3 regions of the Bacillus marinisedimentorum genome follow, and region 2 is predicted to be linked to each of the others. Evidence: riboswitches for the same ligand, from Rfam matches in the RefSeq annotation. Region 2 holds a riboswitch; each other region holds the start of a gene.
What was found. Region 2 has a riboswitch for cyclic di-GMP ahead of A4U59_RS00710 (EAL domain-containing protein). Riboswitches for the same ligand answer to the same signal wherever they lie in the genome.
Positions count from the first base shown of each region.

Region 1: linked by a shared signal. The riboswitch ahead of A4U59_RS07075 (aspartyl-phosphate phosphatase Spo0E family protein) and the one ahead of A4U59_RS00710 (EAL domain-containing protein) in region 2 are both predicted to bind cyclic di-GMP.
Region 3: linked by a shared signal. The riboswitch ahead of A4U59_RS06395 (DUF192 domain-containing protein) and the one ahead of A4U59_RS00710 (EAL domain-containing protein) in region 2 are both predicted to bind cyclic di-GMP.

Region 1 covers NZ_LWBL02000024.1:12,682-18,624, reverse strand. The annotation lists gene A4U59_RS07105 (CamS family sex pheromone protein) at 1-727, shown strand, start outside; gene A4U59_RS07095 (hypothetical protein) at 1,323-1,733, shown strand; gene A4U59_RS07090 (hypothetical protein) at 1,968-2,240, shown strand; gene A4U59_RS07085 (hypothetical protein) at 2,324-2,503, shown strand; gene A4U59_RS07080 (hypothetical protein) at 2,637-2,966, shown strand; gene A4U59_RS07075 (aspartyl-phosphate phosphatase Spo0E family protein) at 3,047-3,229, opposite strand; cyclic di-GMP riboswitch class I at 3,267-3,351, opposite strand; gene treC (alpha,alpha-phosphotrehalase) at 4,036-5,715, shown strand; gene treR (trehalose operon repressor) at 5,804-5,943, shown strand, end outside.
Region 2 covers NZ_LWBL02000005.1:51,481-57,423, forward strand. The annotation lists gene A4U59_RS00700 (helix-turn-helix domain-containing protein) at 467-688, opposite strand; gene A4U59_RS00705 (DUF2975 domain-containing protein) at 699-1,175, opposite strand; gene sda (sporulation histidine kinase inhibitor Sda) at 1,734-1,853, shown strand; cyclic di-GMP riboswitch class I at 2,033-2,116, shown strand; gene A4U59_RS00710 (EAL domain-containing protein) at 2,196-2,912, shown strand; gene A4U59_RS00715 (rhodanese-like domain-containing protein) at 3,375-3,920, shown strand; gene A4U59_RS00720 (undecaprenyldiphospho-muramoylpentapeptide beta-N-acetylglucosaminyltransferase) at 4,004-5,062, opposite strand; gene A4U59_RS00725 (DUF1871 family protein) at 5,105-5,395, opposite strand; gene A4U59_RS00730 (MalY/PatB family protein) at 5,603-5,943, shown strand, end outside.
Region 3 covers NZ_LWBL02000021.1:7,267-13,209, reverse strand. The annotation lists gene A4U59_RS06415 (SDR family oxidoreductase) at 1-214, shown strand, start outside; gene A4U59_RS06410 (TVP38/TMEM64 family protein) at 312-983, shown strand; gene A4U59_RS06405 (chemotaxis protein) at 1,106-2,014, shown strand; cyclic di-GMP riboswitch class I at 3,792-3,878, shown strand; gene A4U59_RS06395 (DUF192 domain-containing protein) at 3,980-4,342, shown strand; gene A4U59_RS06390 (Flp family type IVb pilin) at 4,339-4,533, shown strand; gene A4U59_RS06385 (A24 family peptidase) at 4,610-5,125, shown strand; gene A4U59_RS06380 (TadE/TadG family type IV pilus assembly protein) at 5,122-5,499, shown strand; gene A4U59_RS06375 (pilus assembly protein TadG-related protein) at 5,516-5,943, shown strand, end outside.

The sequences.
Region 1 (5,943 bases), on a different contig from region 2:
GGCAAAAAAGAATCCTTCCGTAATTGGATATATCCACGAACAAAATTATGTAACGAAAAATGGGAAGCTTGCAGGCGCTGCCATTTCAATTGTTGTCAATAGTGTGGACTATTTGACGATTATTGATGAGCAAGGCCTTCTTCATAAAGACCAGGTTAAAATCAGCGATAAAGAGGCGAAAAAGGAAGGAATGAAGGCTGCGTCAAAAGTGGCGGAGCGCCTCCGGCAAACGGAAGAAATGAATAATATTCCGATTGTGTTCGCCATATACCAGCAAGGGGCCCAAAATGATGTCGCACCTGGCCATTATCTGGCTAAAACCCTTTTGAAAAAAGGACAGGCAAATATCAAGGAGTGGGAACAGACGGAGCGGGAAACGTTCTTGTTTCCTTCAAAGGCGGGAAACGAGCATGATCCTGAACTGTCCCGCCAACTTGCGAACTTCAAAACAATCATGGAGTCACGCTTTCCGCTTTTTGATATACCGGTCGTGACCAGGGCTTTGTTTGAAGGCGACCAGCTTCAACAGCTGACGATTGAAATGCCGGTGGAAATTACAAGTTATGCGGAAAAAGTCGCGTTTACGGAATATCTGTACAACCAGGTTGTAACAGGCGCACTTCCTGGCTATGTACCGATTTACATTTATGTAAAGTCGTTTGACGAACCAATCAGCATCATCAGCTGGGATCCTGAAGAGAAAAAAGCCTACTCACATATGTATTAAAATATTTTCTTTCGCCACCCAAATAACAACTAAATCACATATGAAAAACGGTCAGAGGTTTAAGTTAAGCCACTGACCGTTTTTCTATATAATCTTTATTTTGTTAAAGCGCTCTTTGTCATTCGGAAGCAGGAACGGACGCCGCTCTTGTACGCCCCCCTGAAAGGGAGTATCTGCAGCTGAAATCAACTTCCTTTCCAAAGCGCTGCTTCGCAGAAGCCTTTTTCACTGTTAAGGATATTATAAAATTTAAATGTTGTGGATAAAAAGCAAGAAGGGAATCGTCCAGCGCCAGCGGCTGCGTCATAAGTGGGTGATCCCCTCCGGGAGGAAAGAGGACCTCCCTGCGGGTACCCCGCTTATGCGTACGCTGCTAAGCGGGCGCCTTGTGCATTTGTTCTTTTTTAACAAGCCATTGCTCCATCCTGATATGAATATATTCATCAAATCCTCCAAAAAACTGGATATCCAAGCGAGTGTTCGCACTCATCACAACAATGGACCAATCTCCCGGTCATTTGCTGTGTGTAATTGTACGGCATCAGATTTAAAGTAAAGAAGACATACCATTTTTGAATCGTAAGGATGAAAAACGATGTTCATAATAAAACGAACCATTTTACCATTTCTAAGCGCGATTATAATCCTTGCCGGGTGTACACAGCAATTTTCCCTTCATGAAGCTTCGTTGAAAACAGAACGTTTCCTGGAAGCAAAGCCGGTCGTTTACAAGGTGGAAACGGTTGTGGATGAAAGCGGACGCACAGTGAGGAGCACGATTACGACAATTGAGATGCTGCCGAGTGCACAGAGCCGATCCCTTTCAGAACAATATTTGTATACTTTTTCTTCTTTTGCAGGAGGAAGAAGCGGAAACGGGAATTATTATGGAGAAATATGGGATTATTATTCATTAGAAATTTCTTTCCAAACGTTGCGTGCTGCCCCTTTCCATAAAGCTGAAAAAGCGGCCGGTGAAACGGAAATCAAATGGATTTCTGTATAATCTGCTGCATGACGAGCGCCTCTTCTGCATCTGTATGTCTTTTGTCTGATGGAGGATGTCAGCCAGCCAACAAAAGTTCTAAATTTGAAAAAATGACAGGAATTCATATTTTCAACAAGAATCTAAGGTAGTAACGAAAATGCAGAATAATACAATCCGAAATAGGGTAAAGCAATAAAAGGCTAAAACATTCAAGTTTGGAAAGAAGGGGAGCGCTTGGATTTAATTTTCTTTATGAGCATATACATAGTGGCCTGGCTGACTGTCACCTTTTCCATTGTTAGCTTGATTCAATTTCTATACCCTGCCTGGAAGATTCATGCCCTCGTTACATTTTTATACATTGTTGCATCAGGGGTATATGTTGCAAATGCAAGCTGGAACGAATGGCAGATTGCAACTGGTTTTGCCGCATCTGCATACACAGCTGTAGTGTTTGTCAAAACGATAAAGTGCTTCAAGGAAGCGGCAGATAAAAAGGTAGAGGAACTGGAAAAAGGTACTTAAGCCGCAATGACGAAACCCTGTTTGGATGTTAACCTGCAAGGGAAAAGAATTTCGGAGACTAATTGAAGGAGATGTTGTAAAAAATGCCTTTGAATGTTAAAGCTGGAGAGACAAGGATTGTACGATTCAACAATGCGGAAGAAGCGAACAGGTGGTTCCGGGATAATGAGGATGCGGAAATCCTCGATGTAAGATATGGCATTACCTCAGATGACGGAAGTAAATTGGAAGGTTTGCTAGTCATTTATAAAGACAACCATTGATTCATTAAAAGAGGCCGTGGGGCCTCTTTTTCGTTTTCAATAACCATCTTCTGTGTCAGTTTTCCCCTGCCTATGAGTGAATTTTCAAAAATTGGGGTAAAGAATAGTAAACGAGAAACAAAGGTGGGAAAGAATGAGTAACCTCAAAGCTGTCTTCATATGTTCATTCATCTTGCTGTCGGGTTGCGGAGTGCAGGCATCAGAGGAGATCACGAGTGAAAAAGCTGAAAAAATTGCCTTGAGTCAGGCAAAAGAGGATATGATGGAATACAGTGTCGAAAATGCTCAGAAAGACAAGATGCAAGTGTCTAAAGTGGAAAATAATGCAGCGAGTGATGGGTGGGAAGTTTACATCAGCCTGGATGGAGCAAAGGAGGCATCCTGGCTGGCAATGTACCATGTTGGACCTGACGGGGAAATATTTGGCGAAGCATGGCACGCCAAACCTAAAAAGCGCGACTGATCAAGACGGCAAAGCCATAGCCGTCTTTTTTCATGCTTGTGTTTCACATGCTGAAACAGGGTACTTCGAATAACACCTTCCTATGATGTCTGGCCGGTGCTTGATTGCTGTATATAGCCTGTCAATTCATTAAGTTTAGTATCAAGCTTCTTACTCAAATTGATCACTTCCGCGGATGTATACGTTTCAGCTGCCGAAGCCGCTTTATAAAGATTTTGCCGTAATTCCTCTATCTCTGTTGTAAGCCGTTTGTGGCGGTTCATTTCACATCACCCTTTCCGGTCGATTGACCAGAAGTTTGCGAGCAGCTGGCTGGCATGCGAGGAATCGGTTAGCCCCTGTAGCTTTGCGTCTTAAGCTTTCACTTAATTTGCCTTTTATCATATCTCTACCCATTATATCGGTGTAACCAGGGTTATCTTAAGTTATAATACCATATTTACCCTATTTTTTAAATTTATTTCAAAATTATCATTCATTCGTTGGACAAATGGCCAAAAAAGGTTTCCGTAAATGATTGGCTTGTATTCATTCCTTTTCGGGAATGGTGAGGATTATCCTTTACCGCGAACGGGGTAAATCAGATACAACGTTACTTTATCCTGTAATCGTAAGATAACTGTTCCCCTATACGAGTAAAAAATTTAATTGCAGAATTGACTCTACTTGTATAGACAAGTATACTTTGGATGAAAGGATTAACCGAAACCGCTTACGTGATTTATTTTTGTTTTAAGGGAAAATTCATAAGACCGATACAGAACTTATTGTTTATTTTTCATCAAGCTGTGTTAAACCGGATTGTCGTTTTTCGGCAAGGTCATATTAGATGATAGTCTTACAGGGGAACCAACTTCCTATGCAGGCTTCCAGATAAGCCTTCCCATTCATTCCTCGGAGCGGACCTTGTTTCTTCTGTTCGCCCGCAGTCACTTGTATGCTTATAAATGAACAATGCAATCGGACAGAGGCCATCGTCAGCAGCGATTTATGCTGGAATCGGCGAGAGCTGTTCAGCCAGTGCCGTTTCAATATAGACTACCAACCAACGATGTCTGGAGGTTTTAGTATGAACTACAAAGAATGGTGGCGCAAAGCCGTTGTATATCAAATCTATCCGAAAAGTTTCAATGATACAACCGGAAATGGAATAGGTGACATTCCGGGTATCATCGCAAAGCTTGATTATTTTAAAAAGCTTGGTGTCGATGTGTTGTGGCTGACACCGGTTTACCAATCTCCCCAGCGTGATAACGGCTATGATATCAGTGATTATTATGCCGTCCATGAAGAGTATGGAACAATGGAGGATTTCGAAAGGCTGCTTGAGGAAGCACATGGCCGCGGCCTGAAAGTCATCATGGACCTGGTCGTGAATCATACATCTACTGAGCATGAATGGTTCCAGGAATCTCGCAAATCCAAGGATAATCGTTACCGCAACTATTATATTTGGAAAGACGGCAAGGAAAACGGAGACCCGCCGACGAACTGGGAGTCTAAATTTGGAGGTAATGCCTGGCAATATGATGAGCAGACAGGACAATATTACCTGCACCTATTCGATGTAACCCAGGCAGATTTGAATTGGGAAAACGAAGAAGTCCGCCGGCAAGTGTACGACATGATGCATTATTGGTTTGAGAAAGGAATTGATGGATTCCGGCTGGATGTCATCAACTTGATTTCTAAAAACCAGGACTTTCCGGATGATGATTCCGGCGACGGCAGGAAGTTTTACACAGACGGCCCGCGCGTCCATGAATATCTCCATGAAATGAATACGGAAGTCCTGTCAATGTACGAGGCAATGACAGTCGGTGAAATGTCATCCACGACAATAGAAGACTGTGTGAAATATTCCAACCCCGCGCGGGAAGAACTGAGTATGACATTCAACTTCCACCATTTGAAAGTGGACTATCCAAATGGTGAAAAATGGGCGCTGGGTGCGATGGACTTTCTTGCTCTGAAACGTATTCTTACGAAATGGCAGGAAGGGATGTACAAGGGCGGAGGCTGGAACGCTTTGTTCTGGTGTAACCATGATCAGCCGCGGGTCGTCACCAGATACGGAAATGACAAGACGTATTTCAATGAATCGGCAAAAATGCTGGCGACAACGATTCATATGATGCAGGGAACCCCTTACATTTTTCAGGGTGAAGAATTCGGCATGACAAACCCGAAGTTTGATAAAATTGATGATTACCGCGATGTGGAAACATTGAATATGTATAAGCTGCTGAAAGAGGAAAAAGGCTTGCCGGAAAAGGAAATCATTGAAATCATCAAGCAAAAATCCCGTGATAATTCAAGGACGCCAGTCCAGTGGAATAAAGAGAAGCATGCTGGCTTCACTACTGGAACACCATGGATCAATGTTCCGGAAAACTATAAGGAAGTTAACGCTGAAAATGCTCTTGAAGACAGGGAGTCCATTTTCTATCACTATCAAAAACTGATTCAGCTTCGTAAAGAAGTGGATTTGATCACTTATGGCGAATATGAATTGCTCCATGAATATGATCCGGAAATTTTTGCTTATATCCGGAAAGGGGATAACGAAACGCTTCTGGTCGTCAACAATTTCTTCGGCGATGAAGCGAAATTCACCCTGCCGGATCACATTGATGTAAAAGGGTGCATCAGTGATGTCCTCATCGGCAATTATTCTGAGCCGCCCCAGGATTTCAGGAACATGACGCTGCGGCCATATGAATCTGTTGTCTATCATTTGAAAAAATAATTTATAGGCAGGCGGAGGCAACCTTTGCCTGCTTTCATCCATTTTGATTCGGCACTGCCGGACAGCCTGGAAAAAGGAGCAGGGGAGTATGAATAACAAATATAAAATAATCTATCAGGAGATTTCTGAGCAAATAGAAAGCGGAAAAATGAAACCGGATACAAAACTTCCATCCGAGCACGAGTTAATGGATATGTACGGCGTTTCGCGGGAGACGATTCGAAAGGC
Region 2 (5,943 bases):
ATCCTGAAAGTTTGTGTGAATAAAGATTTGCACCGTATTTAATGTGGTTATAGGGTAGTGTCTGCAGTGGAAAATCGTTTTATTTCCTTTTCGACTAGATAACCATTAGTTTAAACGGCGCAAAAGAGGATGTTGTTTTGCACTTGATGAAAGACGCGGCGGCGAAGGCGACACCGTGAGTGCGATCGGTGGGAAACAGGGACGGATGCCGCACTTGTGGCACGTAGTGTAAGCGAAAGCCTGCAGCGGAAAGGTACAGGTAAGTTCCAGTAGACACTATCCTATTCATTCCGCTAAACGGTACTTTAGTTGAAGATGACATTGTTTCGAATTAGAAAACCGACTCCGTTAATTGAGTCGGCCTTCTCTTGCTGATGGAGTTATTCTAAGGCTTTTTCACTTTGTGATCTTATCGGAACCCCTTGCTGTTTTACCAGGTTCATTTTCATTTCTTGCTATGTTTTGTTTATCCTTTTGTGTCTTCATCATTTTTGTATTCTAAAATATCCCCAGGTTGGCATTCTAATGCTTTGCAAATTGACTCTAACGTTGAAAGCCTGATTGCTTTTGCCTTTCCATTTTTCAATATTGAAAGGTTTGCCATTGTTATTCCAACCCTCTCAGAAAGTTCCGTCACGCTCATTTTCCTTTTAGCCAGCATCACATCAATGTTGATTATGATTGCCATTGGTATCACCTCAGACCACTAAGTCATTTTCTGATTTTATAATAATCGCCTCTTGTAAAAGCCTTTGAAGAACAGCAGCGAATACTGCGATCACCATTGAAGCAAAGATAGGGACCATTCCGACTATTATGAGACCCGGGGCATCGTCCAGCTCTGCTGCGAGAAAAACGAATGGCATCATTATCACATAAAAGGCACTGATTGTGATTGCACAGTATTTTATATTCTTTAAAGCTTTAACAGAAATTTGGGAGAAAGCTTCGTTCTTATCAATATAACTTAAAAGCCTGAACGCATTAAACAATGCAATGTAAAACGGTATTACTGTTACATACAAACCTGCTACTATGGGATACAGTATATAGGCATAATCGGGATTTACAGGATGATCGGCTAACCAAACCAACCCAAATACACTTAACGCAAGAACTGGAGTCCCAATAAGAAAAACAGCTATCTTTAAAAAAAGGGGTGAACCATGTTTCATAAAAAGCACCTCGCTTATTTAGCGTTAATATGATTTCAAGACATTATTTATCGTATCACAATAAATAATTATTGTTAATATATTCTTCTTTGATATCAAAAATCCTCTTATCTTAAAAAATGGGCATGTTAAAGGTCAATGCTGTTATTCAGCAGCAAAAGTATAACTCCCATAAATTTGGCTCATTAAACTCCCTCTATTAATTACACTTTTCTCTTCAATGGTTTCCATTCTTTTTGTATTTACTCTGTATGGCGAATGATCAACAACAAACTTTAACCATTCCACTAACAGGTTCGGTTTTCAGCGTAGTGCTGAGGGAGATCACTTCATCACAGCTGTTCTTTGTTTTTTGCAAAACATGAAGTTACAACCCTCAAAAGCCCTAAACAAATGCAGTCCGCTTGCGAACGTTTTGATTACAGTTGTCGGTAAGGAACTCCGTGATCAGCTCAAATACATATGATTAACGATTGGTTCATATTGCCCTCGAAAGGATTGTGTAAAATTGTTACTGGTTAACGAACAGGAGGGAATCGCTTGAATAGTTTGAAATTGTTGGATTGGAAGGAATTACTGGATGCTTACAAAATAGCACTTGAATTCAATTTATCCGAAGAGTTTATAGAACTGCTGCGAGACGAAATAGATAACCGGAATCTCACGGACTCAAAGTAGGCCCCCTCTTTTATAGCAAGAGGGAGTTTTCATTTTACGACTTGCTCTCTCGAATCTTCGTTAGTTCTTTTTTACTTTATTTTTAACATTTTTTATATAAAAAGAGGTAAACAAATGAATAATTATGTCGATATATAGGATTGAAGTAGGATGTATTAATATTTAAATAATATCGTGACTTTCGATAATGGCAAACCTGTTGAAAAGCAGGGACGCAAAGCTACGAACCTAAGGTATTGTTCTACGGTAGTCGGGCCGCCGAAAAAGACACATTACAAGAGATATCTTCGTGTGTGCTTTTTTCACGTGGATATCTTTTTTATTTTGAGAGGAGGGATGGCTTTGCAGGCAAATCAAAGCCTTAAGGACACGTTTTACCATCTGTACCAGCCGATTTATGATCTTGATGCCAACAAAATTTACGGATATGAAGCGCTCCTGCGAACCGGTCAGCAAATGGGCCCTGAAGCATACTTTGAAGAAAAATCGAACCATGACAGTTTGAATGAAGCGGATATGCGATCCGTATACCAGGCGGTGGTCAGATTTTTTAATGGATATACAAGGAAGTGTCATTTGTTCGTGAATGTCTTCCCTTCCACCCTTATGGATGAGCGATTTTTAAAAGAAATCCTGCAATTGAAATGGAAACTTAAATTCCCTGCCGGCCAGGTGGTGTTTGAGATAAGCGAAGCTGAAAAAATTTCGGATATGCAGTTATTTAAAAAGCAAGTGAGAGAACTGAAAAAGCACGGGTTTTCCATTGCAATAGACGACTTCGGGAAGGAATCATCTTCTTTTGAACGGCTGTTCGAGCTGAATCCTTCTTATATTAAAATGGACAAGTACCTTGCTGAAAATCTTCTGAAAAATCGTAGTAAACAGACCTTCCTAAAAGGTTTTGTCCAGTCTATTTCTCCTAAAACAAAACTGATCATGGAAGGGATTGAAGATGTCCGGGTTGCTGAATTCATCCATGATATCGGTATCCCATTAGGCCAGGGTTATGCGCTTGGTAAACCGGATTATCTCTCTGAACCGGCATCTTCTATGAAGTAGCTTTATTAAGTTTTCCTTATCGGAAAGCATTGGAGAAATGTGGAGTGATAACTTTAAAACCAACAACCTAAACTTGAAAGTGATAGGAACATTTTCGGAACAGGATGCAGCTATGAGCAGTGAGAAACTGCTCATTTTCTATTTAGGAAAAAACAGGAAAGGAAGCCGCTGCTTTCTCACCTGTCTTTTTCTATGCGAAGTTGCCAATTATAGCATCCATATGTGTTAAAACAACAAATAATCTGTGTTCAAAGATAATGTTCCAAAAAAATTCTTTAGCATGTGAATACTTCTCAAACTATGGTTCTGCCCTACTCCGCAAGGTATATCAGCAATGTATAATCATAAATGAAGTTGTCCAATTCATAGCATGCAGTCCAATTAAAGGGGGGTGCAAGCTGGTTGTCCGGACATTGTTTTGGGGTTTGAACATTATTTTGAACGAAAACGGAGGGAAACAAGATGTGGTGGAAAAAATCAAAAGCGTTACTTATGATGCTGGTGCTGTCTTTATCTTTGACGGGGTTCCTTACAGCCTGCAGCGGTGATGAAGAGGCGGAAGCGCCTGCAGATGATACGGCGGCAGCTGAAGAAAGTGCGGAAAATACAGAAGCAACAGCAGAGCCTGTTGTCGATGAAACGGCTATCATTGCTGAAGCAGCAGAAGCGTACTTCAACAACCTCCCTGAAAATGTGAACATGATCGATGTGGAAAAAATGAACGAGCAAGTCAGCCTTGCTGCCGACCAGCTTTTCATTCTGGATATCCGTAGCCCTGAGGACTTCACGAAGGGGCACATCAATGGAGCGGTGAACATTCCATTTGCGCAGGTCGGACAAAAGATGGCGGAAATTCCGAAAGATAAGCAAGTCGCAGTCGTCTGCTATTCCGGACAAACTGCTTCACAGACTGCTGCAGTACTAAAAATGGCAGGTTTTAACACCATCATACTTAAGGGCGGATTCCCGGCATGGGAAAAAGGCGGCTTTGATATCTCCACACTTTAATACCGTTTTCCGTCAGCAAAAACGGAACAGCATTCTGCGCTGTTCCGTTTTTTTACTATACCCCTGCCCGTCCGAACCGTACCCTAAGCGTTTTCGATATGGCGGATGATTTCGTCCAGGCTGTCCCGCTTTGCTTCCTGGTGCATTCTGTCTTTATATTCAAACCTGTTGTCATAAAGGTTTTCCACCCGCTCCAGCAATGATTCGGATGTAAGCTCTTCTTCTTCGAGGACAGAAGCGAAGCCTTTCTTTTCAAATGATTTCGCATTAAGGATCTGGTCGCCGCGGCTTGCCTGCCGGGAAAGCGGGATAAGCAGCATCGGCTTTCTGAGAGCCAGAAATTCAAAGATTGAATTCGAGCCTGCCCGTGAAATGACGAGGTCTGTTGCGGCCAGGACATCCGGCAATTCTTCGCTTACATACTCGAACTGCCGGTATCCTTCCCGCCCTGTTAGGCTGCTGTCCACATTTCCTTTTCCGCATAAGTGGACGACCTGGAAACGGTCCAGCAAGTGGTCCAGCGATCCCCTCACCGCATCATTGATTTTTTTCGAGCCGAGGCTACCGCCCATGATCGTAACGACCGGCTTATTTGCATGAAAACCGAGAAACTCCAGTCCTTCGTCCTTGCTCCCATTAAAAATTTCTTCCCGGATCGGCGAACCGGTATGTTCCGCTTTGTCAGCCGGAAGATGGGCAATTGCCTCTTCAAACGTGACAAATATCCTGGTAGCAAACTTCACCGCAATCTTGTTGGCAAGGCCCGGGGTAATATCCGATTCATGGATAAAGACCGGAATACCAAGCAATTTTCCCGCGATGACAACCGGTACGGACACAAAGCCGCCTTTCGAAAATATGACATCAGGCTTGAGGCGCCTCAGCCGAAAATAAGCATCCCCCACCCCTTTTACGACTTTGAATGGATCCTTTGCGTTTTTTAAATCGAAATATCTGCGCAGCTTCCCGGTTGAAATGCCGTAATACGGCACGCCGGTGCGCTCGATAATGTCTTTTTCGATGCCGTCCTTCGATCCTATGTATGATATCTCCCAGCCTTTTTCCCTCAGCCTTGAAATGATTGCCAGGTTAGGCGTTACATGTCCGGCTGAACCGCCGCCGGTAAAAGTGATTTTTTTCACGTCTTCCGAAGCCTCCCTTAACCTTTCTTCCCATTTAAACCGTTAAATATCGCAGGATGTCGTTTCTCTTGCTTCCACCAGTTTTTCGGCGGTTTTCCTGCATCTATCCATCGGAATATGCTCATCATATGAGAAATGGAAAATGCCCTGGATCCGTTCGGCGATTTGCGCCGCACCCGGGCACTCATGGACTGCCTGCAAAACATCAGCCCATTCCATTTCATAGCTTCCTTTTCCGTAGCCAAGCGGGTCCCAGTCTGCCAGGACCGCTAAAATTTTATCATTTTCACTCATTGCGATCACCTTTGCCTTTACTTTACCTGTTGAACTCATGATAAAACATGCTGCTTGATCTGTGTGCAGCATGCTCCTCCCCAATCATAGCATATAGTCAGAAAACAGTGCTATTCTTACAGTCAAGTGGAATGCAGGAAAAAGAATTGCAGATGAATCCCGAGCCTGTTGCTTTACGGAAATGAAAGGAAAATCTACAATTGTCATAACGGGAAAAATAAATAGTTTACAAACAGGAGGTATTCGATGAAATACGATTTTGATAAAGTGGTTGACCGCCGCAATACCAACTCCATCAAGTGGGATGCAAATGAAGCGCGTTTCGGCGAAAAAGATTTGCTGCCGCTATGGGTTGCCGACATGGATTTTGAAGTGGCCCAGCCGATTGTCGAAGCAATCCAGGAACGGGTAAACCACAAAATCTATGGATATAACATGCAATCCGATTCTACATACGATGCAGTCGCCCACTGGCTGAAAAAAAGACATGGCTGGGAAGTTGAAAAAGAATCGATGAAATTCAGCCCCGGTGTTGTTCCAGCTTTGAGCACGCTCGTCCGCGCGCTGACAGCACCCGGTGATAAAGT
Region 3 (5,943 bases), on a different contig from region 2:
TCAGATGCAGCAAATGGAAGCTTACCTTAAAGAGGCAGAAGGCGGCTACGGGGATCCGCGTGAAGTTGCGGAACTCATTGCGATGGTTGCAGAGAAGCGGAACCCGGCATTTCGGTATCCTGTCGGCAAGGGAATCAGGGCATTTCTTGCTGCCAAAGAAAGGTTGCCCTGGAAAATATGGGAGAAACTTGTGTTGAAACATCTGTTCAAATAATCGTTCAGACCGGCAGAAAAGGAATGTGCCGTTTAGCGGTGAAATCCTTAATGAAGAATCCGGGTCAGAATTTATTCACCGGGAAGGAGGGAATGCTATGTCGAGGCGGACAATCGGCAAATTGATGCTGGCGGCAGCTGCCATTTTTTTGGCCGGATTAGTGAATCAGCAATATGTAAAGGGGATCAGTCCCCAATCAATCAGGGAATGGATTCTTTCTTTCGGTTCACTGTCCCCGCTCGTTTTACTTGGTTTTGGTGCCGTCCGCCCGTTCATTTTTATTCCATATTCGCTCGTTACCCTTGCAAGCGGACTTGCATTCGGTGCAGTATGGGGGACAATTCTGTCGCTTTCCGCAGCTGCAGCCGGGGGGACAGCCGCATTCCTGGCCGCAGAGAAAGCGGGGAGGACATTTTTTCTCTCCCGGATGGAAGAAAGTTCAAGTGAAGCAAAAGAATTGCTTGAGAAAAACGGCTTCACGTTCATATTGATTCTTCGTTTGATACCGGTAATAAATTTCGATTTGCTGAGCATTGTGGCTGGCATGTCAAGCGTCAGGCTGCGACCTTTTGTACTCGCGACTGTTGTCGGTTCCATTCCGGGTACACTTGCATTGAACGTGTTTGGAAACAGCTTTGTTTCCGGTGAATGGGAGGCATCGCTGGCGCTGGGTGCAGTTATGCTGCTCATCATGCTGGTGCCTGCAGCACTCAAACGAAAGGACTTGATTAAATTCGCAAGAAGCCTGAAAAAAAAGCCGCGGGGGTAAAAAGGATTTCCTCATCCCCTTAAATAACCGGCTCTTTCTGACGATATATAGAAGGAAAAGGGCAAACCGGCGTGTTTTTTAATGGTTACACGCATTGAGCCAGAAAGAAGGGAATCTTACATATGGAACGGACAAACAATGGCATCTTGCTTGAAAGCGGAACGAATGAACTTGAAATTGTGGAATTTAATGTAGGAGGCAGCCGTTTCGGCATAAATGTCATCAAAGTGAGGGAAATCATAGTCCCTGCTCCGATCACAAAAATTCCGCATACACATGAACATATTCAGGGCATCATCCAGCTGCGGGGAGACGTGCTTCCTGTGATTGATATGACAAAGGTTCTCGGCTTCCCGCCTGCAAATCAGCCGGAAAACGATAAGTTCATCATCAGTGAATTCAACAATACGAAGGTCGTTTTCAGAGTCCGGAACGTTACCCAGATCCACCGGATATCATGGGAGCAAATCGAACGGCCTTCCGACCTATATCAGGGCATCAATGCCAGTGTGACAGGTGTAATCAAAAGAGGAGAAGAGATGATCCTCATGCTAGATTATGAAAAAATGATAACCGACATCCACCCGGCATCCGGCATCAAGAAAGAAAAGCTGCAGATTCTCGGAGAAAGGCAGCGTTCTGAAAAGACAGTTCTTGTTGCTGAAGATTCAGCTTTCTTACGGAAAATGCTGTCTGAAACCCTTGAGGAAGCGGGGTACATTAGGCAGCAGCTGTTTGAAGACGGGAAAGCGGCACTCGACCATCTTGAAAGCCTGGCTGCGTCAGGCATTGACCCGGCAGACGAGATTCAGCTTGTCATCACCGATATCGAAATGCCGAGAATGGACGGCCACCACCTCACCCGCCGCATTAAAGAAAACAGCAGCCTGCAAAAGCTGCCTGTCATCATTTTTTCATCGCTGATCACCAATGAACTGCGGCATAAAGGTGAACGGGTGGGCGCAGAGGACCAGGTAAGCAAACCGGAAATTGTAGAATTGGTCCAAAAAATCGACCGTTATATATTATAATCTATCTTCTATTGGACTGTCCTAACCTTCATAGAGTTTGATTGTAAATAACAGCCTTCTTTCTTGCTAGCTGGTTCAGCTCTGAGAGAGAAGACGCTGCATCGCATAATCATTCACCAGCTATTTAGCTTCTGGATTCAGTTAGAAATCACAAAGGGAAAATAGCCGATAAAAACGTCCAGGTTTCTCACTAAGTAGTTCCGATACTGTGGAGAAAATCTAAATTAACATGTGAAATGACATGCAAAAACACACTACTTTCAGCACCATAATTAACAGTATAAATAGCAAACAAAAGACGCTTGGATTTTTATTTTCCAAGCGTCCTTTTTATATTCTTTTATTCAATTAAAGCCCCCGTTTGTTGAATAAGGTCCAACTTCAGTTTGCTTTCACATACATTTTTGCAATGTGATGGTACCTGTTGATTTCCGCTGCAGGGGGTCCGCTTTCACCCAAGGGCACAAGGGCGACATCTGTTCCTGCTTCCCTCCGGTCGCACTCACAGTGTCTTCTTTGCCGCGGGGCGGGCGCTGAGCTTCCTCGCTTACGCTGCGGGGTCTCAGCTGTCCCGCTACTCCCGCTGGAGTCTCACCCCCTTCCGCTCCAATCAACTGGTGAATGAGCAACGTTTCCAAGCCACATCGTAATAAATTGAAATACTTAAAAAGAGAAACAGCGCTGGAATGAAGATAACGCGACATGGTTGGCAGTATCAACATTCCTGCATATCGTTTGTTTCGCTTTACTGAAATCGCCTGTTACACCATCAAGGGCAACGAATGGTTGGAAAGCAACCGTTTCATAGCGTATATCGTATACCGATTCTTCTTGCCTCCCGTAGGTACCAGTGTAGAGGGGAAATAATTATAATGATCTAAACTCCTCTGACTTGAGGCATTTTTATCGTCTATCGCTTGGTTGGTACGATATGATCGATTGATAGATGCTTGATCAAAACGTTCATTAAAATGGGATTGGAATGTTTGGCCTGGCAACTAAGCGGATTGGAGTGGAAGGCATGAGACTCCTCGAAAATAAAGAGCGATTTCTTCGTGCGGTGAGGATTCAAGGAAGCTTATTCAATGTCCTGCGGGACTAGCGAACAGGAAAGACCCCGCAGCGCAGCGAGGAGGCTTGCCGGACGCCCCGCGGAAAGCGAATGCCTGCAACGGAAAGGAAAGGACAAACTTCAGGAATGTCATTTTTCTTCTTCCACTATCCTGCCTTGAAATAGATTGCTATCCGATAACTGAACCCGCAACTTTCATGCAGGCTGCTTGAAAGTTGCGCCATTCTTCTCCGGGAAGTTATGTCTTAGCTCTTAATAGGAAATTAAGTGGGATAAATGGGGGTGAATATAACTATCCGAAATAAAAGATCAATCTTAATTGAAAATATACGGACATAAAATCAAGGTAGTCTACGAATAGGACTTTTCTCGGAGAAGATTGCCCGATTAAAGCAGGTTTTCAGTCTGATTCAATGTCCGAAAGAGGAAAATGCTGATCTATTAGGGTAGGGAAAATGAAAAAAGACACTTTATATATATCGGATAAATCAATGTATTTTTTCAGTGGAAAAATGCTTATTTTACAGACTTTTTCTAAGAGGTACAAAATGCACAAAAAACTTACTCAGGCCAACAAAAACTGATTCTAAATTCACAATAAAATGACAGGAAAAGATAAGGAAAAGGCTTGATGGTTAAAAAGTATGTCGTACTTTATGATGGAGTCAAAGAAACATATCGGATTCAACGACATCTCTCGCTGAATCTCGATAAAGGCAAAACTGGTGAAAACCAGTGACGCAAAGCTACAGGGGCTAAGGTGCATTTGCACTATGCCAGCCAGTTACCGAAAGATTTAATAGGGGGGTCGTTATGCATATTGATGGATTTTCATCTAACCCCGCTTTCGGTAAAGGCGGGGTTAATTTTTTTTGCTGGAGGTGATCCCGGACATGAAGCTGCTGAATACGGCGAACGGAATTGTCGTTGCTGAACGGATAACGAATGCACACTCATTTTTTTCCAGATTGAAAGGTTTGATGTTCACACGGGCGTTTCCAGCCGGTTCTGCACTTCATATTCAACCCTGCCGTTCGATCCACACGTTTTTCATGAATTACGCCATCGATGTTGTTTTTGTTGACAGCCATTTTGAAGTGGTGGCTGTACTCGAAAACATGCAACCAAAAAGAGTGAGCAAAGTGTACAGTGAGGCAGCCTCAGCCATCGAGCTGCCTGCAGGAACGATCGAAAGAACAGGAATCAATCCGGGAATGATTTTGACGAGAATAAGAAGGGGAGGAAACGACTTATGATGAACAAGATGAAAGGCCTTCTTTTTGAAGAAGAAGGACAGGGTATGACGGAGTATGGTCTGGTTCTAGGTATTATTGCGATTGCAGTTGTAGGGATATTGGTTGCGATGAGAGGGGAAATTACCACTCTGTTCGAAAATGCCAAAACTGCACTTACAAATGCCAATTCAGGTTCTTCCACTACACCATAATTACAGCCTGGATAAGAAAGCCTTGCGCACAGGAAGCGCAGGGCTTTTTTTGAAATAAGGAAAGGAGGCACAGGAGATGGCGACATTGTTGCTGATTGTGATCCTGGCAGTCTGTGTTGTGACCGATATCCGGAGCCGGAAAATTTATAATGCGGTGCTGTTTCCAGCTCTTGGCGCCGCCTTTTTGATCAGTTCAGTTACGGATGGTGCAGCGGGCTTCCTTGATTCACTTGCCGGCTTCGGACTCGGGTTTGCGATTTTGCTGATCCCGTATTTCATGGGCGGCATGGGGGCGGGGGACGTGAAGCTGCTGGCGGTAATCGGCGCGGTCAAAGGCCCGGTATTTGTTGCCAATACGAGCATTTACATGGCGCTTGCCGGCGGTGTCATGGCGCTGTTCATCATGCTGTTTCGGCGCGGGGCGTTCCGCAGGCTGTCGGCAATACTTTATTTTTTCACCGCCAGGAAGTCCGGCGTGAACATGCCGCTGCTTCTGGATAAAAGCAATCTGAGCGGCACGTATCCGTATGGTGTCGCCATCGCGGCGGGTGCGGTCATCAGCCTGCTGTGGAAAGAGGGGATGATGCTGTGAAAAAGGATGAACGGGGCCAGGCGCTGGTTGAAACTGCCCTTCTCATTCCGGTGATGCTGTTTATCATGGCCGGCATTTTTGATTTCGGGCGCGTGTTTTATTACAGCATCCATATGCAGCTGGCGGCCCAGGAAACGGTGAGGCTCGGCGGGCTCGGGCAGACGGAGGTTGAAATGGAAACGTTTGCAAGGGACTATTTCCAGGGGGAAAACACACAATTGACTATCAGCGTCACTGCAGATAACGGCAGGCGTTCAGGCGAGTATATCACGGTCCATTTCGATTACTCCGTCGATCTCGTAACACCGGTCTTGTCCACGATTCTTTCTGGAAATATCCCGATCTCGGCCGATTCGACAATTCGGATAGAATGAGGTGGCGCTGTTGAATGTGAAGCTGAAAAAATTGTCAGGTGATGAACGCGGCAATGTCATGGTGCTTGCCGCAATCGGAATGATGGCCATGCTTGCAATGGCTGGGCTTGTGCTCGATGGCGGTATGCTGTTTTACACGAAGAGCCATCTGCAGAAAACGGCCAATGCCGCAGCCCTTTCGGGGGCGCAGGAGCTGACGGGTGAGGAGGCGGAAGTGACGGCGATTGTACACGATGTGCTGGCGGCCCATGATGAGGACCCGAGCCTCCAGGCTGTGAGAGTCGTGAAGGGACAATCCGTCCGGGTCAATCTGCAAAAAGATGTGCCGCTTCTGTTTGCGAAAATTTTCGGTATCGAGTCTGCTCCTGTCGATGCGGAGTCAGCCGCCGGGATCGGGCCGATGGCACGGGCTGCAGGCGCAGCTCCGCTTGGTATTGATGACTC